Regions from separate parts of the Micromonospora sp. NPDC051300 genome, predicted to be linked through region 2. Evidence: riboswitches for the same ligand, from Rfam matches in the RefSeq annotation. Region 2 holds a riboswitch; each other region holds the start of a gene.

Region 1 (6,985 bases), on a different contig from region 2:
GCGTGCCCCGGCGCGGCTTCGACCGGGACCACTACGACCTGCCCGCCGAGCGGTTCCCGGTGGCGGTCTGGCTGGGCGCCACGGTGGTCCCGTCCCGGGAGATCGTCCGCCGGCTGCACGTCGCCGGCCTGCGTCGCCCGAAGCACCGGGCCGCCCGGGTCTCAGGCGAGGCCGGTCAGCTCCCGGGTCAGGTTGGCGCGGGCGCGGTCCTCCCAGCGGGCGTGCGGCTCGGCTAGCCGGTAGAGCGCCGGCAGGTCGAGCAGGTGCCGCAGCACGGCGGCCCGACCGGCGCGGAAGTCCGGCTCGGGGACGTGGGCGTACTCGTGGCGGATCGCGGCGGCGTACCTGTCGTAGTCGGCCGGTCGGGCCGCCAGCACGGCCAGGTCGGCGTCGCAGAGCAGCGCGCCGTCCGGGTCGTCCGGCCCGACGGCGTGACCGGCGGTGAGCAGCACCAGGCGGCGTACCTCGTCGACCGCCGTGGTCGGCAGCCCGGCGGCGGTGAGCAGGTCGCCGGTCAGGTCGGCGCTGGCCCGTTCGTTGGCGTCGCCGCCGGCGCGCGGGTCGTATACCGCGTCGTGGCCCCACGCGGCGAGCCGGACCAGGTCGGGGCGGCGGGCCCGATCGGCGTACGCGTCGACCACGTCGAGCACCGTGCACAGGTGGTCCACCGTGTGGTGGCGTCGGTGCGGCTCCCGCCAGCCGGCCAGCAGCCGGTCCCCGGCCCGCCGGACGCCGCCCGGGTCGGTCGCGCCGGCCGCCCGCGCCGCCCGCTCCCACCGTGCCGTCAGCTCGTCCACCCGGTGCAGTCTGCCCGATCCGGGCGCCGGGGCGAGGATTCACCCCGGGCGGGACGGGTAGTACCCGCCATGGCCCGGGACCGACGACCGCCGCTCCTGCGGCGGATGACCTCGCGCGAGGGGCTGGCCGACCTGGACGGGCCGCGGATCGCCGCCGCCGTGGACGAGCTGCGCGACAAGAGCAAGGCCACCCTGCACGACCGGCTGCACCGGGTGCGTACCGCGTTCGGCCTGGCGTTGCAGGCCGGGCTCGCGGCCGGCCTGGCCTATCTGGTCTCGCACCGGCTGCTGCACAATCCGCAGCCGGTCTTCGCGCCGATCTCCGCGGTGGGCACGCTTGCCGCCTCGGTCGGGCAGCGGTTCCGGCGCACCGTCGAACTGATCATCGGGGTGGCGGTCGGGGTCCTGGTCGGCGACGTGCTGATCTACTTCCTCGGCACCGGCGCCTGGCAGCTCGCGCTGGTGGTGACCTCGGCGATCCTGCTGACCATCTTCGCCGGGGCGAGCGTGGCCATCGTGATCCAGGCGGCGGCGACCGCGGTGCTGATCGTGACGCTCAGCCCGTCCACCCAGAACCTGGAGTTCCCGCGCTTCGTCGACGCGTTCCTCGGCGGCAGCATCGCGTTGATCGTCACCGCCCTGCTGTTGCCGCTCAACCCGCTGCGGGTGATCAACCGGGCCGCCCGGCCGGCGCTGGACCTGCTCGCCGAACAGCTCGACGCCTGCGCCGAGGCGCTGCGCAACCGGGACCGGGGCGCGGCCCAGCGGGCGCTGTTCCGGCTCCGGGAGAACAAGGAGGAACTGGCCGCGCTCGGCGAGGCGATCGAGGGCGCGAAGGAGACCATCACCATCTCGCCGGCGCGCTGGCACCGGCGCAGCGAGCTGACCCACTACGCGGAGGCGGCCGAGCCGATCGACCGGGCGATGCGCAACAGCGGCACGCTGATCCGCCGCTCGGTTACCATGATCGAGGACGAGGAGGAGATTCCCGAGCCGATGCCGGACGCGGTCGCCCACCTCGCCGAGGCGGTACGCCTGCTCCGGCACGAGTTCGCCGCCGGGGAGGAGCCGCAGCAGGCCCGGGAGCGGACCCTGCGCGCGGTCAGCGAGGCCGGCCGGGCGTACGCCGAGGGGGTGGGCTTCTCCGGCAGCGTGGTGATCGCGCAGGTGCGGACCGCGGCCAGTGACCTGATGGTCGCCTCCGGCATCGAGCAGGAGGAGGCGAACCGCCTGGTCCGCCAGGCGTTCCACGGCAACGACCAGCAGACCGACGAGACGCCCCAACCGCCCACCGCCCCGCCGGTCGGCTGACCGTCGGCGGTCAGCCCGGGAGGGTGGCCAGGGCCCGCAGGAGGGTGTCGACCTCGTGCTCGGTGGTGCCCAGGCCGAGGCTGGCGCGCAGCGCGGTGGGCGGCAGGTCGGTGCGGCCGGACCGGGCGGCGGCCTCGGTGAGCAGACGGCGGGTCAGCGGGTGGGCGCAGAACAGGCCGTCCCGGACGCCGATCCGGTGCCGGGCCGCCAGGTGCGCGGCCACCTCGGCGGAGTCCCGCCCGGCCACCACGAAGCTGACGATGCCCACCCGGGGCGCGTCCGGGCCGAACGTGCGCAACTCCACCACGTCCGGCAGCGCGGCCAGGCCGGCGCGCAGCCGGGCCAGCAACGCCTGCTCCCGGGCGTGCAGCGCGGCCCGGTCCGCCGCGTCGAGCGCCGCGCCGACCGCCGCGAGCGCCACCGCGCCGAGCAGGTTCGGGGTGCCGCCCTCGTGCCGGGCCGGGCCGGTCGCCCACCTGACGTCGTGGGTGGCCGCGCCGACGTGGCTGGTGGCGCCGCCGCCGGGCAGGTACGGCGGGGCCGCGTCCAGCCAGTCCGCGCGCCCGACCAGCACGCCCGCGCCGAACGGCGCGTACAGCTTGTGGCCGGAGAGCGCCACGTAGTCCAGGTCCGACGCGGCCACGTCGACACGCGCGTGCGGGGCGAGCTGCGCGGCGTCCACCAGGATCCGCGCGCCGTACCGGTGGGCCACCCGGGCCAGCTCGGTCACCGGCCAGCACTCGCCTGTCACGTTGCTGGCCCCGGTGACGGCGACAAGCACCGGCAGGCCGGGCCGGGCGTCGCGGGCCAGCTCGCCCAGCGCCGCGTCGAGGGACCGGACCGCGCCGGCCGGGCTGTCCGGCACCGGCAGCCGCACCGAGCCGCGCGGCCAGGGCAGCAGGTTGGCGTGGTGCTCCCCGCCGAAGGTGACCACCGTGGTGCCGGCCGGCAGCGCCCGGGCCAGCAGGTTCACCGCGTCGGTGGTGTTCCGGGTGAAGACCACGTGGTCGGTGGGGCGGGCGCCGAGGAAGTCCGCCACGGTCTGCCGGGCCCGCTCGTAGGCAAGCGTGCAGCGCCGCGACAGCGCGCCCGCGCCGCGGTGCACGCTCGCGTACCAGGGCAGCAGCTCGGCCACCGCGTCGGCCGCGGCCCGCGCGCACGGCGCGCTGGCGGCGTGGTCCAGGTTGATCTCTCCGGGCACGCCGAGCACGCCGAGCGGGTCCGGCCGGGCCGGCACCTGCAGCGTGGGCAGGGCGGGTACGAGGGTGACGGTCATGGCGGAGCCTCCCGGGCCACCGGGGACCCCCGGATCTCGCCGAAGGGGTCCGCGCTTGCCCAGCACGCGAGGCGGCGCTGGGCCCGGTCATCACCCGGGGCACCCCACCGCGAACTGACGAGGGTTGCCGGCCAGCAAGCCGGGGCTTGACGCTGGCGCTCGTGACCTGTTCCGGAGCATAGCCGTCGTGATGCGGCCGGAACAGTGGGGCGTGGGTGACTACGCTGACCGCATGGCCGTCACCCCGCCCGGCGGAGCACTGCCGCCGCCGTCCGCGCCCGCCGTCCCGCCGCCCGGGGCGCCGTCACCGCGGATGCCGCTGCGTCGGCTCGGCTGGCGGCGTTTCCTGGCGCTGGCCGGGGTGGTGCTGCTGATCGCGGCCGGCGCCTTGTTCATGGTGTTCACGCTGGGCGAGAGCCTGGGCGCCGAGGCGCTGCTGGTCGGCGTGATCGCGGCGATCCTGCCGGTGCCGGTGCTGGTGTCCTGCTTCCTCTGGCTCGACCGCTACGAGCCCGAGCCGCTGAAATACCTGATCTTCTGCTTCGCGTGGGGCGCGTTCGTCTCCACCGCCATCTCGCTGCTGGTCAACGAGACGGGCGCGCGGCTGTTCAAGGACTGGGGGCTGCCCGCCGCGCTGACCGCGGTGCTCGTCGCGCCGTTCATCGAGGAGCTGACCAAGGCCGCCGGCCCCATCCTGCTGCTGATCTTCCGGCGTCGGGAGTTCTCCGGGGTCACCGACGGGCTGGTCTACTGCGGGCTCTCCGCGGTCGGCTTCGCCATGGTGGAGAACATCCTCTACCTGGGCGGCTACGGCTACCGCACCGGCGTCGAGGAGTACGGCCCGGCCACCGGCGCGCAGCAGGTGATCGCGATCTTCATCGTGCGGATCCTGCTGTTCGGCTTCGCCCACCCGCTGTTCACGTCGATGACCGGCGTCGGGCTGGGCGTCGCCGCGCGTACCGCCGACCGGCGGGTGCGGATCCTCGCCCCGCTCGCCGGCCTGCTGCTGGCCATGATGCTGCACGGCACCTGGAACCTGATCCCGTCGCTGGCGCAGGTCACCGGGCAGCCGGTGATCGTGCTCTACGGCTACATCGGCGTGATGGTGCCGATCTTCTTCGGCATGGTGGGGCTGGCCGTCGGCCTGCGCGCCTGGGAGGGCCGGCTCACCGAGCGCACGCTGCCCGACTACGTCCGGGCGGGCTGGCTCACCCCACCCGAGGTGGCGGCGCTGGGCAGCCTGGGTCGGCGGCACGCGGCCCGCGCCTGGGCCCGCCGGGTGGCCGGCGACGGCGGGGTGAAGGCGATGCGCGGCTACCAGTTCGCCGCCACCCGGCTGGCGCTGCTGCGCGACGGCATGCGCCGGGGGCTGGACCGCAAGCCCGCCGAGCGGGACCGGACGGCACGGGAGGAACGGGAGCTGCTGGACTCGATCGCCGCGTACCGGTCGTTCTTCGTCGGGCGGGACCCGCAGGCGCCGGTTGGGGTCTGGGACGGTCAGCGCTACCACCTGCGGTTCCCGGACGGGTCCCGGCGCACGGTCGAGGCGCCGGACGAGCCGGTGGTGCCGATCCCGGTGGTGCTGGCCCCGCCGCCCCCGCCGGTCGGTCACGCCCCGCACCCGTGGCACCCGCACGGCTGAGCGGTCAGGACATCAGGCCGGTGAGGAAGTCGCCGAGCCCCTGGGCGATGGCCATCAGCGCCGCGCCGATGCCCCGGAAAAGCTGCGCCGCGCCGTCCGGCCGGAACGCCATGAAGTAGATCAGGAACGCGAGGAACCCCCAGGCGAGAATCCTCTTGATCACGATCGGCATGGTCCCTCCCCAGGGCGCGCTGAGGTGCCTGGGCTTCCCGCCGGGCAGCGCCGCAAACGGCGCCGGCGCGGGGGCGGCCGTCAGAGGTAGAGCCCGGTCGAACCGGTCTCGGCGCTCTCCACCCGCTCCGCCGCCACCGCGTGCACGTCGCGCTCGCGCAGCAGCACGTACGCCCGGCCGTGCAGTTCGACCTCGGAGCGGTCGTCCGGGTCGAAGAGCACCCGGTCCCCGGCCACGATCGAGCGGACGTGCGGCCCGACGCCCACCGCGGTGGCCCAGGCCAGCCGCTTGCCGACCGCCGCGGTCGCCGGGATGACGATGCCGGCGGTGGAGCGGCGTTCCCCCTCCGCGCCCTCGGTACGCACCAGCACGCGATCGTGCAGCAGGCGGATGGGCAGCCCGGTGTCGAGACTCTGGTCGGCGGTCACGCGAAGACGCTACCGCGTGCCGCCCGGCCGGTTCCGTCGTGGTTGCCGGGTGCGGCGACGGGGCAATATGTGGCGGGACCGCCCTACCGTGGGGCGGTCGGACGTATCCTGTCTCCCCTGTGACGTGGGTGGACCAGCTTTGCGGGAGGTGCGCTTGAGCCGCTTCGAGCGGATGCGCGGACGGCTCCGCCGCGCGTACGAGTCGGGTCGTGAGGCGGCTGCCGCCGAGCGGTCCGGCGGGGACCCGTCTCCCGGCGAGGCGGGCGGCGTGGCCTCCCCCGGTTCGCCCGGTCCGGCGGCGTCGCCGTCGGCGACCGTGGTGGGCGCCGAGCCGCCGGCCGCGATGCACAACTCGACGGTGAGCCGCGACGACACCGAGGTGCCGCACGCGCTGCGCATCGCCGCCGCGTGGTGCTGGCGGCTGATCGTGATCGGGATCGTCACCTGGGCGCTGCTCAAGATCGTCGGCACGATCAGCATCGTGATCATCCCGCTGACCGTCGCGCTGCTGCTCTCGGCGCTCCTCGCCCCGGCGGTCGGCTGGCTGCTGAAGGCCCGCTTCCCCCGCTCGCTGGCGACCGGCGTGGTGCTGGTCGGCGGCCTCGCCGCGGTGATCGGCACGCTCACGCTCGTGGTCAACGAGTTCATCCAGGGCGTCCCGGAGCTGAGCGAGAAGTCCTCCCAGGGCGTGCGGCAGATCCAGGACTGGCTCAAGACCGGCCCGCTGCACCTGTCCGACAGCCAGCTCAACCGCTACATCGACGAGGCGCAGAACTGGATCAACGGCAACACCGAGCGGTTCACCAGCGGCGCGCTCAGCACCGCCGCCACGCTCGCCGAGGTGCTCACCGGCACCGTCCTGGTGCTGTTCGCGACGTTCTTCTTCCTCCGCGACGGCAACAACATCTGGCGGTTCCTGGTCCGGCTGCTGCCGGTCGCCGCGCGCTGGAAGGTCGACGACGCCGGCCGCGCCTCCTGGTCGACGCTCGGCGCCTACGTCCGCGCCACCGTGCTCGTCGCCTTCATCGACGCGGTGGGCATCGGCATCTTCCTGGTCATCTTCGACATCCCGTTCGCGTTCCCGCTGGCCGCGCTGGTCTTCCTCGGCGCGTTCATCCCGATCGTCGGCGCGTTCCTGTCCGGCGTGGTGGCGGTGCTGGTGGCGCTGGTCGACAGCGGCCCGGTGACCGCCCTGATCATCCTCGGCGCGGTGATCGGCGTGCAGCAGGTCGAGGGGCACGTGCTCCAGCCGCTGATCATGGGCCGGGCGGTGGCCATCCACCCGCTCGCCGTGATCATCGGCATCGCCGCCGGCGTGGTGCTCGCCGGCATCGCCGGTGCGCTGGTCGCGGTGCCGCT
Region 2 (6,985 bases):
CGGCTGGTGTCCGTGCCCAACCCCACCGACGGACCCTTTCCCTGGGCGCTGTTCGCCCGCAAGGACCTGCTCGACGCGCGCGGCCTGGCGCTGCCGGCCAACCTGGACGACCTGCTCTCCGCCGCCAAGCAGGTCACCGACCCGGCCCGCAAGGTGTGGGCGTTCGACGACGTCTTCGCCATGATCCAGATGTTCCACCGGGTGCCCGGCGCCAACCAGGGGTGGCGGCTGCGCTCCGACGGCACGCCCGAGTTCAAGTACGAGACGCCGGAGTTCCGCCAGGCGCTCGAGGTGATGGCCAAGATCTACTCCGACGGCCTGGTCCACCCGGACATCGTGGCCAGCAAGGGCGCGGACGCGAAGCAACTGTTCGCCAAGAACGGCGCGATCGTGTTCAAGCAGGACGGCGTCGGCTTCTGGCAGGGCGCCCAGGCCGAGCACCAGAAGACCAACCCGGCGTTGAACATCCAACCGGTGCCGGTCTTCTCCGCCACCGGCGGCGACCCGCTGGTGTGGGGCGAGGACAAGCCGATCTCGTTCACCTTCGTCCGCAAGGGCCTCGGCAAGGACCGCGTCCAGGAGTTGCTGCGCGTCATCAACTGGTGCTCGGCGCCGCTGGGCAGCCAGGAGGCCCAGCTCCGCGACTTCGGCGTGGAGGGCAGGCACCACACGAAGTCGCCGAACGGGCCGGTCAAGACCGACCTGGCGTTCAAGGAGATCGCCAACCAGTACTTCTTCATCAGCGGTCGCAACCCCACCATCGGGCCGTACCCGGACACCCCCCGCTACGTGCCGGACGTGCTGAACTACTCCAACCAGATGGTCAAGTTCCTGGAGAAGAACCCCTGGGCCGGGGTGAAGCTGGAGATGCCGGCCGCCTACAAGGCCAACCAGGTGCCGACCGAGGACAAGTTCACCGACGTGCTGCGCGGTCGGCGTCCACTGAGCGACGCGGACGCCATCGTCGCCGAGTGGAAGGCCAACGGCGGGGAGGAAGCCCGCAAGCTGCTCGCCGACTCGCTGCCCAAGGGGAGCAGGTGAGCGAGCCGGCCGTCGTGGTCGGGCCCGAGCGGGCCCGACCCGACGCCCCGGCCCCACCGGGCCGCCCGCCCCGCCGTCGACGGGTTCCGCTGCGGGCCCGGCTGCGCCGCGACTGGCAACTGCTCGCCATGGTGGCGCCCGGTTTCCTCGTCCTGCTGGTCTTCAGCTACCTGCCCATCGCCGGCAATGTGATCGCGTTCCAGGACTACAACCCCTACCTGGGCGACAACCCGTGGGCGGCGTTCGCGCACAGCAACTGGATCGGCTTCGGTCAGTTCCAGTTGCTCTTCGACGACCCGGCGTTCTGGGACGCGTTCCGCAACACGCTTGCCATCACCGCGTTCCAACTCGTGTTCTTCTTCCCGCTGCCGATCCTGCTCGCGGTCATGCTGCACAACCTGCTCTCCAGCCGGCTGCGCGGGCTCGTGCAGACCGTCGTCTACCTGCCGCACTTCTTCAGCTGGGTGCTGGTGGTCAGCTTCTTCGTCGCGATGTTCGGCGGCGCGGGGCTGCTGGCCCAGACCATGCGCGACGCCGGCATGCAGCCGTGGAACGTGATGACCAACCCGGACACGTTCATCGTCCTGGTCACCGCCGAGGCGGTCTGGAAGGACGTGGGCTGGGGCACCATCGTGTTCCTCGCCGCGCTGTCCACGATCGACCAGAACCTCTACGAGGCGGCCGCCGCGGACGGCGCCGGACGGTGGCGGCGACTGTGGCACATCACCCTGCCCGGCCTGCGTCCGGTGATCGTGCTGCTGCTCATCCTGCGCCTCGGTGACGCGCTCTCGGTCGGCTTCGAGCAGTTCCTGCTGCAACGCGACGCGGTCGGCCGGCAGGCCGCCGAGGTGCTCGACACGTTCGTCTACCACTTCTCCATCGCCACCGGGAACTACGGCTACGGCGCGGCGGCCGGCCTGTTCAAGGCCGTCGTCGGCCTCGTGCTGATCCTGGCCGCGAACCGGGTCGCGCACCTGCTCGGCGAACGAGGGATCTACTCGAAGTCATGACCACGACCATCCGCCGGCCGTCCGGCGCGCGAAACCGCCGGCCGGCCTGGGAGGAGCCACCGACAGCGGTCGGTCAGGGGCTGAAGGCCGTCCTGCTCACCCTGCTGGTGCTCGGCGTGCTCTTCCCGCTCTGGGTGGTGCTGGTGACCAGCCTCTCCTCCCGGCAGACCATCAGCGACGCCGGCGGCCTGGTGGTCGTGCCGAGGGGCATCGACGCCTCGGCCTACCAGACCATCCTGGCCGGCGGCGCGGTCACCCGGGCACTGTGGATCAGCACGCTGGTCACGGTCTGCGGCACCGCGATCGCGCTGACCGTGACCGTGCTGGCCGCGTACGGGCTGTCCCGGCCGGGTTCGGTGGGCCACCGCTGGCTGCTGGCGTACTTCCTGCTCCCGTTCCTGGTCTACCCGCCGCTGGTGCCCCGCTATCTGGTGGTCACCGGGTTGGGGCTGAAGGACACCATCTGGGCGCTGGTCCTGCCGCCGGCGATCAGCGTGTTCAACCTCGTCGTGGTGCGCGGCTTCTTCCAGGGCATCCCGCAGGAGCTGCTGGACAGCGCCCGCATCGACGGGGCCGGCGACTTCCGCACGCTGGGTCGGATCGTGCTCCCGCTGTCGCGCGCGGTCATCGCCGTGGTCGGCCTCTTCTACGCGGTCAGCTACTGGAACGTCTGGTTCGACGCGCTGCTGTTCATCGACCGCAACGACATGTACCCGATCCAGCGCGTGCTGCAGAGCTACCTGCTGGCCGGGCAGGCGCCGCACACATCCGGCGGCACCACCGGGGTGACCATGCCGCCGACCGAGGCGATCAAGATGGCGGTGGTGGTGCTGACCGTCGCGCCGATCGTCGCGGTCTACCCGTTCGTGCAGCGGCACTTCATCAAGGGGGTGCTGATCGGCGCGGTGAAGGGCTGACCTCAGAGCACCTGGGACAGGAACCGGCGCAGCCGGGGATGCTCCGGCGCCTCGAACACGGCGGCCGGCGGCCCGGCCTCCAGCACCACGCCCGCGTCCATGAACGCGACCGTGTCCGCGACCGTGCGGGCGAAGCCCATCTCGTGCGTGACCACCACCATGGTCATGCCGCCGGCGGCGAGGTCCGCCATCACCGCCAGCACGCCCTTGACCAGCTCCGGGTCCAGCGCCGAGGTGGCCTCGTCGAAGAGCATCACCTGCGGGCGCAACGCCAGCGCGCGGGCGATGGCGACGCGCTGCTGCTGGCCGCCGGAGAGCTGCGCCGGCCGGGCGTCCGCCTTCGCGCCCAGCCCGACCAGGTCGAGTTGGGCGCGGGCCAGCGCCACCGCCTCGTCCTCGTCGAGCTTCTTCAGCTTCCGCAGCGCGAGCGTGACGTTGCGCAGCACACTCAGGTGCGGGAAGAGGTTGAACTGCTGGAACACCATGCCGATCCGCTGCCGCAGGGCGTCCGGGTCGTCGCGCAGCACGCTGCGCCCGTCCAGCAGCACGTCACCCCGGTCCGGCTCGATCAACCGGTTGATCGTGCGCAGCAGGGTGGACTTGCCGGAGCCGGACGGCCCGATCACACAGGCCGTGCCGCCCCGGGCCACGTCCAGGTCGGCACCGCGCAGCACCCGGTGCGCGCCGAAGGCCAGGTGCACGTCGCGGACGGCGAGGCTGACCGAGCCGGCGGTGGTCGTGGTCATCGCGGGTTCCCTCCGGTCGGGGCGACGCCGGCCGGCGTCGGCTCGGGTTCGGGTTCGGGCGGGGTGGTCGGGCGGCCCTGGCGCAGCCGGCGGTCCAGCCAGTTGACCGCGTGCGTCAGCGGCACGGTCAGCAGCAGGTAGAAGAGGCCGGCCAGCAGCAGCGCCGACTGGTTGCCGGTGTTCGCCGCGTAGTCCTGGCCGATCCGGAACAGCTCCCGCTGGCTGGCCAGCAGGCCGAGGAAGTAGACCAGGCTGGAGTCCTTGATCAGCGCGATGAGCTGGTTGACCCAGGCGGGCAGCACCCGGCGCACGCCCTGCGGGATGATCACCAGGCGCATCGCCGCGCCCCAGGAGAAGCCGAGCGCCCGCGCGCCCTCCAACTGGGCGGCCTCCACGCTGAGGATGCCGGCGCGGAAGATCTCGCCCAGGTAGGCGGCGGCGATCAGCGACAGCGCCAGCACGCCCAGCGGATAGGGGTTGGGCCCCCACACCTCCATCCCCAGTGGCGCCAGGCCGACGCCGATGAGCAGGATCGTGGCCGCGGCCGGCAGGCCGCGGAACACGTCGGTGTAGACCCGGGCCGGCCACCGCAACCATCGGGTACGCGAGATGCCCGCGACCGCCAGCAGCATGCCCAGCACCGAGCCGAGCAGGGCGGCGGAGGTGGCCAGGATCAGCGTGTTGGGCAGCCCGACGGTCAGCATCTCGGGCAGCGCCTCGCGCATCGAGTCACCGTCGAAGAAGGTCTCCCAGAGGGTGCTCAGGGGATCCATCGTTCCTCCGTCCGCTCTGCTCGGGTCACCGGCTCAGGAGGCGGCCGACGGCGAGGGCACCGGGACGCTGCCGCTGCCGGGCGTGAAGTCGGCCGGGATCGGCCGGCCCGGGTAGTACTGCGCCTGCAGGCGGCTCCAGGTGCCGTTCGCGATCACCTGGTCGAGGCCCTTGTCCAGCGCCTCGCGCAGCTTGTCGTTGCCCTTGGCCACCGCGTACGCGGTCGGGGCCGGGCTGAGCTGCTTCGCCGCCACCGTGATCTTGCCGTTGCTGTCGGCGGCGGACTTGTCGCCGATCTCGGCCGGGGCGATCCAGGCGTCCGCGGTGCCGGCCTTGAGCTGGTTGACCGCACCGTTGTAGTCGGGCACGCGTACCGGGTTCAGCTTCTCCCGGGTGGCGAAGTCGTCCTGCACGGTGCCCTGGACGACCACCACCCGCTTGCCGGCGAGCTGGTCGAAGCCGGTGATCGGGGAACCGGCCGGCACGTCCAGGCCGAAGTAGCCGAAGTCGTAGCCGTTGCCGAAGTCGACAGTCTTCTTCCGGGCCTCGGTGACCGTGATCGACGAGCTGCCGACGTCGAACTTGCGGTTGGCGACCTGGGAGAGCAGGGCGGAGAAGTCGGTGCCGACGAACTCCACCTTGAGGCCAGCCTTCTCGGCGACGGCGGTGAGCAGGTCGTTGTCGAAGCCGGTGAACTTCCCGTCCTTCAGGTAGACGTTCGGCGGGGCGTCGGTGAGCGTGCCGGCCCGGATCACCCCGGGCTGGAGCAGGCCGTACGGGTTGTCGGCGGCGTCGTCGGCGCCACCGCCGCAGGCGGTCAGCGCGGTGGCGGCGAGCACGGCCGCGGCGCCGAGCGTGGCGACGCGGGTCAGGGCGGTACGGATACGCACGATTTTTCTCCATAGTGGACGAACACGCGGGGCGCGTGCCGGTGCCGGCGCCGCCGGGGCACGGCGGAGCCGGGAGGGTGGATCGGAAAAGGGGGTGGAACGCTCGCTCAGCGCGCGACGCGACAGCGGTCGCTGCACACCCGCATCAGGTCGACGTGGCGACGCCTGATCAGCGCGGGGCGGAACGGGAAGGGCTGGGGCGCGAACATGGGTCTCCCTGGTCGTCGGTGCTGACCTGGGTGCCAGGCCACGCTTGCGCCGACGGCTGTCGGCGCCTGGTCCTCACCCGGAGCACCCCACCGTGGTGGAGGGTTGCCGGCCAGCGAGCCGGGGCTTGACGCTGGCGCTCATGACCTGCCGAGAAGGCTAGCAGCCCCGGGGCGCGGGCCGTCCAGCCGTTATGACCACCCTCACGCGCCGTGCCTTACCGGGCGGTTCCGGCGACCGGGTCTCAGAATGGCCTGATGGACTCCCGGCGGGTGACCCTGGACGACCTCGGCGCCTGGCTGATCAAGGGAAACGCGGAGCGGGCGGACCTGGCCGGCCGCTTCGCCGCCGACCCGACCGTGACCGGCTGGTGCGTGCGCCAGGGCTACCGGGTGCGCCTGATGCGCGCCGGTCAGCCGGTGGTGTTCTGGGCCAGCGGCAGCCGGGGCCGGCTGCCGTACGGCGTGTGGGGCGTGGGCCGGGTGGCCGGGGCGCCGCGCCCGGGGGAGCCGGACGGACCGTGGACGCTCCCACTTGACCTCACCGTCCTCGCCGAGCCGCTGCGGGTGCGCCGGGAGCTGCTGCGCGCCGACCCGCGCTGGGCCGACGCCGAGGTGCTCCGGCAGCCGCAGGCGGCGAACCCCTCGTACCTGACCGTGGCCCAGTTCGACGCGTTGCGTGAGTACCTGCCGCACTAGGTCTTGCTATGCAACAAAGTGCATAGCAAGATGGCCGGCATGTCGCTGGAGCACGCCATCCTCGTCTCGCTCCTGGAGCAGCCCGCCTCCGGCTACGAGCTGGCCCGGCGCTTCGACCGCTCGATCGGCCGCTTCTGGACGGCCACCCACCAGCAGATCTACCGCGTGCTGCGGCAGATGGCCCGGAATGACCGGATCACCGGCGTCGAGGTCGGCCAGGACGGCCTGCCGGACAAGACGATCTGGTCGGTCACCCCGGCCGGCCGGGCCGCGCTCGTCGACTGGCTGCACGCCCCGGTGCGCCCGGAGGCGGTCCGGCACGAACTCGCCGTCAAGATCCGCGGCGCCGCGTTCGACGACCCCGCCGGCCGCGGCACCCTGGTCGCCGAGGTCGAGCGCTACCGCGCCGACCACGAGACCGTCCTCGCCGGCTACCTGGCCGGCGAGCGCCGCGACTTCGGCTCCGTCGCACCCGACGCCCGGGCGGCGTTGCAGCACGTCGTGCTGCGCGGCGGCATCGCGTACGAACGGATGGTGCTGGCCTGGCTGGACGACGTCCTGGCCACCCTCCGCGACCTCGACCCCGACCCGGAAAGGCCCGCTGCGTGAGCGACCCGCTGCTGTTCCACCCGCACCACTACGACCCCGCCGACCTCGACGAGACCTCGCGGCGGCTGCTGCGCGCCACGATCGACTGGTTCGAGA
Region 3 (6,985 bases), on a different contig from region 2:
AGCGGGAAGTCGCCGCCCAGGTACGCCTCGAAGGCGGCCCTGCCGTCGGCGGCGGCGGTCTCGCCGTACACCCGGGGGCTGGGCGACTCGGGATAGGCCGACCAGTACCCGCGCTCCGTGATCGCGGTCAGCGCCCGGTCGAGGGTCTCGGCGTGCCTGTCGTACAGGGGGTGCGGGGTCTCCGTCATGCCCGCCATCATGCAACAGGAAGGCACCAGATCAGTAGGGGCGTGTCACAACTCAGATCGTCAACTGCCAGTCGACCGAGCCGGCGGTCGGGCGGAAGCCGAGCTGTTCGTTGATCGCGATCATCGGGGCGTTGGCGGCGGCGTTCCAGGTGTCGACGGTTCGCAGCGCCGGTTCGTGCGCCAGCGCGTACCCCAGGTTGGCGGCCTTGCAGAGCAGGCCGAGCCGGTGGCCACGGTGGCCCGGGTCGACGATGGTGATCTGCTGCCAGGCGTGGTCGGTGCTGCTCGCGGCAAGGCTGAGCTGGCTCCAGCCGACCAGCCGGCCGGACGCCTCGTGCATCGCGCCGGTGTTGTAGCGGCGCACGCCCCGGGCGTCGAGCGCCCGTTCCACGCTCCGCTTCCGCCGCGCGTCCATCTTCTGCTGCTCCCACGCCAGCTCCCCCATGGGCGCGTCGAGCAGCAGCCGGCCCTCCAGGTGGGCGACGTCCGCGAGGTGCTCGTCGGGCACCCGGTCGCGCCAGCGCACGATCCGGTAGCCGGTGGCCGCCGCGCGGGCGTCGGCGTGCAGCGCGGCCAGCCGGGTCCGGTCCAGCGCGGCCACGTCGAGCCGGCGGCGCACGTCGGCGTTGGCCGCCGTCGCGCCCATCGCGGCGGCGAACGCGGCGCCCGGGAACTCCCGGTCCTCCTCGCCGGGCAGCGCGGCGACGGTGGAACCGACAAGCCGCTTGCCGCCGTGGTCCCGGAGCAGCCGCAGGCCGTGCTCGTGCAGCGCCCGCCCGATCCCGCGCCGCCGGTGGACCGGGTCCACCACCAGCTCGACGCTCGCGTTCTCAGTATTCTCCAGCGTGTGCAGGTGCAGCCGGAGCCAACCGACCGGCTCCCCGTCGAGGCGGGCGACGACCCACCGCCCCTCGACGCCGGGCATCGGGTGCCGCAGCAGCGCCTCGAACCGCCGCCGGCAGGTCGGGGGCAGGTCCGGTTCGTCGACGGCGCGGGCCGCGCAGTCGATCCGGTACGCCGCGTCGAGCGTCGGCAGGTCGGCGGGATCGAGCGGCGCGACGGTCAGGCCCATGACGGTGATCCTGGGCCGGGAACGGCGACAGGGCCAGCGGATTTCCGCTGGCCCTGCGCGAGGTTGGTCGGGAGGGACGTCCGCACAACGCCTCCGGCGTTGGGTCGCAAAACTTAGAAAAGTCTCCGGCGGATGCCCTCCCGCACCGAGCATCTTGCGCCGTCCGGTTCCTGCCGTCAAGTCCTTGGCGGCGCTTTTCTGCCACTCACCGCAGTCCCTCGCTCACCCGTTGGTCACCCCGACCCCCGGTCAGGAGAGGAGGCCGGCGTCGCGGGCGGCGCGGAGGTTGGGCTTGATGCGATGGGTGGGGCCGGCGGCAGCAGCCACCGCGTCGAGCGTCTTCAGGCCCTCGCCGGTGTTGAAGACCACCGTCTCCGCCGCCGGGTCCAGGCGGCCCGACTCCACCAACTTGCGCAGCACGGCCACCGTCACGCCGCCCGCCGTCTCGGCGAACACGCCCGTGGTACGCGCCAGCAGCCGGATGCCGGCGCGGATCTCGTCGTCGTCGGCGTACTCCATCCAGCCGCCGGTGCGGCGGACCGCCTCCAGCGCGTAGACGCCGGCGGCCGGGTCGCCGATGTTCAGCGACTTGGCGATGCCGGTCGGCTTGACCGGGACGATGGTGTCGCGCTCGTCGTGCAGCGCGGTGGCGATCGGGTTGCACCCGGCGGACTGGGCGCCGAACACCTTCCAGCCGTCGGCCGGCGCCTCCACCAGCCCGATCTCGACCAGCTCGGTGAACGCCTTGTCGATCTTGGTGAGCAGTTCGCCGCTGGCCATCGGGATGACCACCTGGGCCGGGATCCGCCAGCCCAACTGCTCGGCCACCTCGTAGCCGAGCGTCTTGGAGCCCTCGGCGTAGAAGGGCCGGACGTTGACGTTGACGAACGCGGTGTCCTCGAACTCGTCGGTCTCCACCAGCTCGCCGCAGAGCCGGTTCACGTCGTCGTACGAGCCGTCGATGGCGACCAGGTCGCCGCCGTAGACCGCGGTGGTGACGACCTTGCCCTGCTCCAGGTCGCTCGGGATGAAGACCACCGACGGCACGCCGGCGCGCGCGGCGTGCGCGGCGACCGAGTTGGCCAGGTTGCCGGTGGAGGCGCAGGCGTAGCGGGTGAACCCGAGCGCCCGGGCGGCGGTCAGCGCCACCGACACCACCCGGTCCTTGAACGAGTGGGTGGGGTTGGCGCTGTCGTCCTTGACCCAGAGCGGGCCGGTGAGGCCCAGCTCGGCGGCGAGATTGCCGGCGGTGACAAGCGGAGTCAGCCCCGGGTTGAGGGTGACCCGGGTGGCCGGGTCCTGACCGGCCGGGAGCAGGGCGGCGTAACGCCAGATGCTGTTCGGGCCGGCCTCGATCTGCTCCCGGGTGACGGTGGCCAGCGCGGCGGTGTCGTAGTCAACCTCCAGCGGGCCGAAACACTCGTAGCAGGCGTGCTGGGCGGCCAGCGGATAGCGCGCCGAACAGGCGCGACAGACCAGGGCGCGGGCCGGGCTGCGGGTGGTGTCGATGCCGGAGACGGCGGGAAGCGTCGACGTCATGTCGAGAAGTTCCTCTCATCTTTCCCCGCATCGCCGGGTGCGGCGGGGACGGAATTGGCACCTGCCCGCAGGGCGCTCGGCGTCGAGCGTGCGGGTGGTTGCCGGGGCGTCGTCGGGCCGTATCCCTCAGCCCCTCTGGATGAGGTATGCAGTTGTGCCGCCGAGTCTATGCGCCGCCCACGTCGTCGCCACCCCGGGATCCCACGCAGTGGGCCGGCGCAACGGCCGATCACGGCGGTCGGCGCGGACCTCGCCGCCCCCGGGACGGTGGCATGATCACCGGATGCGCAACGCGGCAGCCGGGACCGGCCTCCTCGCGGCACTGACGCTGCTGGCGGCGTGCACCCGGGCGCCGGCCCCGGACCCCAATCCGCAGCCGAGCCGGCACGACGCGACGCCGACCAGCCCGGCGACCTGCCCCCCGGACGGCGTCCGGATCACCGAGACCGGGGTGAGCGCCGCGATGGGGTTGCGGGCCATGGGCCTGGACCTGGTCAACTGCGGCAACCAGCCGTACGAGCTGCGCGGCTACCCGGCGGTGCGTCTGCGGGACGCCGACGGGGACCCGATCGCGGTCCGCACCGTCCCGGGCGCCACCGGGATCACCTCCGGCTTCGACGCCCCGCCCACCCGGATGGTGCTGCGCCCCGGCGAACGGGCCGGTGCGGCGCTGCTCTGGCGCAACACGGTCACCGACCCGACAGTGGTGGCGACCGAGGGCCGGCAGCTCGACGTGGCACCGGTGACCGGCCGCTCGTCGCAGCCGGTCACGCTGGACGGGCCGATCGACCTCGGCAACACCGGCCGGCTCGGGGTGAGCGCCTGGAAGCGCCGCGACCCCGACCCCACCACGGCACCGACCGCGCCGGAAGCCCCGCCGTCCTCAGCCGTGCCGCCGGACAACCCGCTGTAGGCAGTTCGGGCTACGCGACGGGAAAGAGCCAGGCCAATATGGCGACGATCAGTCCCACCATTCCGATCCAGACGGACAATCGATCCAGCCGCACGCCCGGTCCACTGCGAAACTTTCGCGTTCGGTCAGCCGACGACCGTTTTGCTTTCGACATCACAATCCTTTCCGACGATGCTGCGTGATGGTGCCGGCATGGTGCGGAACGGAAAAGCAACGAGGTGTACACATGGGATGGTGAAGGCCACGAATCATCGTGCTAGCTTCGCGCGATGATCCGCTTCCTGAGGCCCGTGTCGGAGAGCACCACAGGTGTTCGTCAAGCACGGGAGATGTTGCCCGAGTTGCTGAGCTCCGTCGCGTCGGGAAACCGAATGATCCACGTGACCAGACGCGGAGAACGCGTGGCGGCCATCGTCAGTCCCGATGTCGCGCAGAAGCTCCTCATGGTCGTCGGCGAGGGCGGGCCGGCCATCCCCGGCGACCTGGCCGGGGCCATCACGCTGATCGAGATGCTTCTGGAGGAGGACGAGCAACGCCGGCCCGACGTCAGCTCACTGCGCGCGGAGCGGCACGAGCTGACCGGAGCGTTCATCACGCTTGTCGACATCATGTTGCCCCACGCCATCCTTGACGGAGGCAGGTTGCGCGTGACGGATGACAACGGAGAAGTGGTCGAGACCAAGCTCGTCGCGAACATTCTGGTGAGGAGGCTCTACGGCAACCCGGACATCCAGGATTTCCCCCTGGACTGCTTGCCCGTCGTCGCGGGCAGCATCTGGGCCGCCCAGAACGGGACTGCCATCGGACACCGGCTGCAGATCCCGATCGAGGTGTCGCCGGTGGAGACGGTGGTATGGGCGTTCGCCGCGTACGAACTCTGTCGGATCATCAATCTTATCCATGGGAGCGGCACGGCGGAAGCGCTGATGTACGCGGTGGAGGAGTCCTCTCACGTCGACCTGAAGGGCACGGGAACCGATCCAGGTGACTGGGGATTCTGGTCCCCGCGGCAGAGGTGGGTGTTCGGTGACGGGCCCAGGCCCGGGGATTAGCCGAAGATCCCGGCCCCGGGACCGCCCTCGGAGGGCGGTCCCGTACCGGGATCTCGGGCTCAGGCAGGGACGGACGCGCGGGGAGCCGACGGGGCCCCGGCGGGGGCGGCGGGGCGGCGGCGGGCCAGCAGGGCGTCGAGCGCCCAGGGGCCGGGCCCGAGCACCGCGACCAGCAGGAACGACCAGCAGAAGATGGCGGCCAGCTCACCGCCGTTGCCGATCGGCAGCAGGCCGTGCGGCTGGTGCACCACGAAGTACGCGTACGCCATCGAGCCGGAGGCGAGCAGCGCGGCCGGCCGGGTGAACAGGCCGACGAGCACCAGAGCGCCGCAGACGAGCTGGCCGCCAAAGAGATTGAATTTAATCAATTCCTTGCTGGCGGGACAACTGCGTGGGAACGCTCCCATGATATGGGCGCGAGGCGTGAGCGGGGGCCCCGCCTTTCACGCTCAGCTGGTGATGTCCTTGCGCGTGAAGCGCCAGAAGGCGAGCGACCAGAACAGCGTGGCGTAGACGACCGCCGAGATCGCGCCCTTGACCACGTCGTCGGTCTGTATCGGCGACGACAGCAGGCCCAGCCAGGCGCTGCTGTAGTGCGTCGGCAGCAGGTTGCGCAGCCCGCCCAGCGCGGTGATCTGGTCGAGGATGCTGGACAGGATCCAGAGCAGCACCGCACCGCCGACCGCGCCGAGCGCGGCGTCAGTGGTCACCGACAGCAGGAACGCCAACCCGGCCACCACCAGCAGCACCACCGCCAGATAGCCCAGCACCCCGAGCAGCCGGAGCAGCCCGTCGACCGGGGCCAGCTCGGCGGAGACCTGGCTGCTCAGCGGCTTCCAGCCGTAGCGCAGCGTGCCGGCGACCAGCGCGGTGCCGGCCAGCAGCAGCAACGCCAGACCGGAGTACGCGAGCGCGACCACCAGCTTCACCGCCAGCAGCCGGGCCCGGGGCGCCGGCACGGCCAGCAGGTAGCGCAGGCTCCCCCAGCTCGCCTCGCTCGCCACCGTGTCACCGCAGAACAGCGCCACCACCACGACCAGCAGGAACGACGCCGACACCAGGATCGAGAACAGGGTGAAGTTGAGGCCGCCCGAGGTGGCCAGGTCGGCCAGGCTGGCGAACTCGCCCCGCCCGCCGCCGTCGTCGTCCCTCGAGTCGAACTGGAACGCCACCAGGATGATCAACGGCAGCAGCACCATGAACCCCAGCGCCAACTGGGTACGCCGGCGCGACGCCTGCCGCCGGAACTCCGCGCCGAACGGCAGGGTGGCCGACGGCCGGTAGCCGGCCGCCGCCCCTCCCGACGCGCTCGACGACGCCACCGAAGAGTCCGCCATCACCGGTCACCGCTTCCCCGAGAGTTCTCGCCGACCAGGGCGAGGAACGCGTCCTCCAGGCGGCGCCGGGGCACCACCCGGTCCACTCCGATGCCGGCCCGGACCAGTTCGGCCACCACCTCGCTGCGGGCGGTGCCGTTGGTGTCGACCACCAGCGCCCCGTCCTCGGCGGGCAGCACCCGCACGCCGTCGAGCCGGTCCAGCACCGACCGCGCCGCGTCCGGGTCGCTCACCTCGAACAGCACGCTCGGCGACTCGCCGACGATCTCCTCGACCGGGCCGGACGCCACGATCCGCCCCTTGTTCACCACCACCGCGTGGGTGCAGGTCTGCTCCACCTCGGCAAGCAGGTGGCTGGAGACCAGCACCGCCCGGCCGTCGGTGGCGTAGCGCTGGAGCACCCGGCGCATCTCGGCGATCTGCGGCGGGTCGAGCCCGTCCGTCGGCTCGTCGAGCACCAGCAGTTGGGGCAGGCCGAGCATGGCCTGGGCGATGGCCAGCCGCTGCCGCATGCCGTGGCTGTACTTCTTGGTCCGCCGGTGCACCGAGTCGCCCAGGCCGGCGATCTCCAGCGCCTCGTCGAAGTGGGCGTCCTCCCACGGCCGGCCGGTGGCCCGCCAGTACGCCTTCAGGTTGTCCAGCCCGGAGAGGTGCGGCAGGAAACCGGGCCCCTCGACAAGCGCGCCGATCCGGGAGAGCACCGGCGAGCCGGGCACCAGCCGGTGACCGAACACGTAGATCTCCCCGGCGGTGGGCTGGGTCAACCCCATCAGCACCCGCAGCGTGGTGGTCTTGCCGGCGCCGTTCGGCCCGAGCAGGCCCACCACCTGCCCGGGGTGCACCTCGAAGTCGACGTCGGAGACGGCGACGAAGCCGTCCGCGTA

The links. A riboswitch is a leader RNA that binds a small molecule or an ion and turns the genes downstream of it on or off. The one in region 2 is predicted to bind S-adenosylmethionine.
Region 1: another riboswitch for S-adenosylmethionine. It lies ahead of ACIA5A_RS00160 (aminotransferase class V-fold PLP-dependent enzyme); the one in region 2 lies ahead of ACIA5A_RS07250 (ABC transporter substrate-binding protein).
Region 3: another riboswitch for S-adenosylmethionine. It lies ahead of thrC (threonine synthase); the one in region 2 lies ahead of ACIA5A_RS07250 (ABC transporter substrate-binding protein).

What each region holds. Positions count from the first base shown of each region.
Region 1 covers NZ_JBITEP010000001.1:32,635-39,619, forward strand. The annotation lists gene ACIA5A_RS00145 (DUF4031 domain-containing protein) at 1-236, shown strand, start outside; gene ACIA5A_RS00150 (metal-dependent phosphohydrolase) at 162-797, opposite strand; gene ACIA5A_RS00155 (aromatic acid exporter family protein) at 867-2,108, shown strand; gene ACIA5A_RS00160 (aminotransferase class V-fold PLP-dependent enzyme) at 2,119-3,384, opposite strand; SAM riboswitch class IV at 3,431-3,551, opposite strand; gene ACIA5A_RS00165 (PrsW family intramembrane metalloprotease) at 3,575-5,026, shown strand; gene ACIA5A_RS00170 (hypothetical protein) at 5,031-5,198, opposite strand; gene ACIA5A_RS00175 (GroES family chaperonin) at 5,279-5,626, opposite strand; gene ACIA5A_RS00180 (AI-2E family transporter) at 5,781-6,985, shown strand, end outside.
Region 2 covers NZ_JBITEP010000004.1:175,734-182,718, forward strand. The annotation lists gene ACIA5A_RS07225 (extracellular solute-binding protein) at 1-1,041, shown strand, start outside; gene ACIA5A_RS07230 (ABC transporter permease) at 1,038-2,051, shown strand; gene ACIA5A_RS07235 (carbohydrate ABC transporter permease) at 2,048-2,968, shown strand; gene ACIA5A_RS07240 (amino acid ABC transporter ATP-binding protein) at 2,971-3,714, opposite strand; gene ACIA5A_RS07245 (amino acid ABC transporter permease) at 3,711-4,487, opposite strand; gene ACIA5A_RS07250 (ABC transporter substrate-binding protein) at 4,521-5,375, opposite strand; SAM riboswitch class IV at 5,620-5,730, opposite strand; gene ACIA5A_RS07255 (hypothetical protein) at 5,840-6,280, shown strand; gene ACIA5A_RS07260 (PadR family transcriptional regulator) at 6,320-6,889, shown strand; gene ACIA5A_RS07265 (acyl-CoA dehydrogenase family protein) at 6,886-6,985, shown strand, end outside.
Region 3 covers NZ_JBITEP010000001.1:11,941-18,925, reverse strand. The annotation lists gene paaN (phenylacetic acid degradation protein PaaN) at 1-188, opposite strand, end outside; gene ACIA5A_RS00085 (GNAT family N-acetyltransferase) at 241-1,260, opposite strand; gene thrC (threonine synthase) at 1,510-2,799, opposite strand; SAM riboswitch class I at 2,812-2,945, opposite strand; gene ACIA5A_RS00075 (DUF4232 domain-containing protein) at 3,083-3,712, shown strand; gene ACIA5A_RS00070 (hypothetical protein) at 3,982-4,764, shown strand; partial or broken gene ACIA5A_RS00065 (DoxX family protein) at 4,824-5,105, opposite strand; gene ACIA5A_RS00060 (ABC transporter permease) at 5,214-6,101, opposite strand; gene ACIA5A_RS00055 (alpha/beta fold hydrolase) at 6,101-6,985, opposite strand, start outside.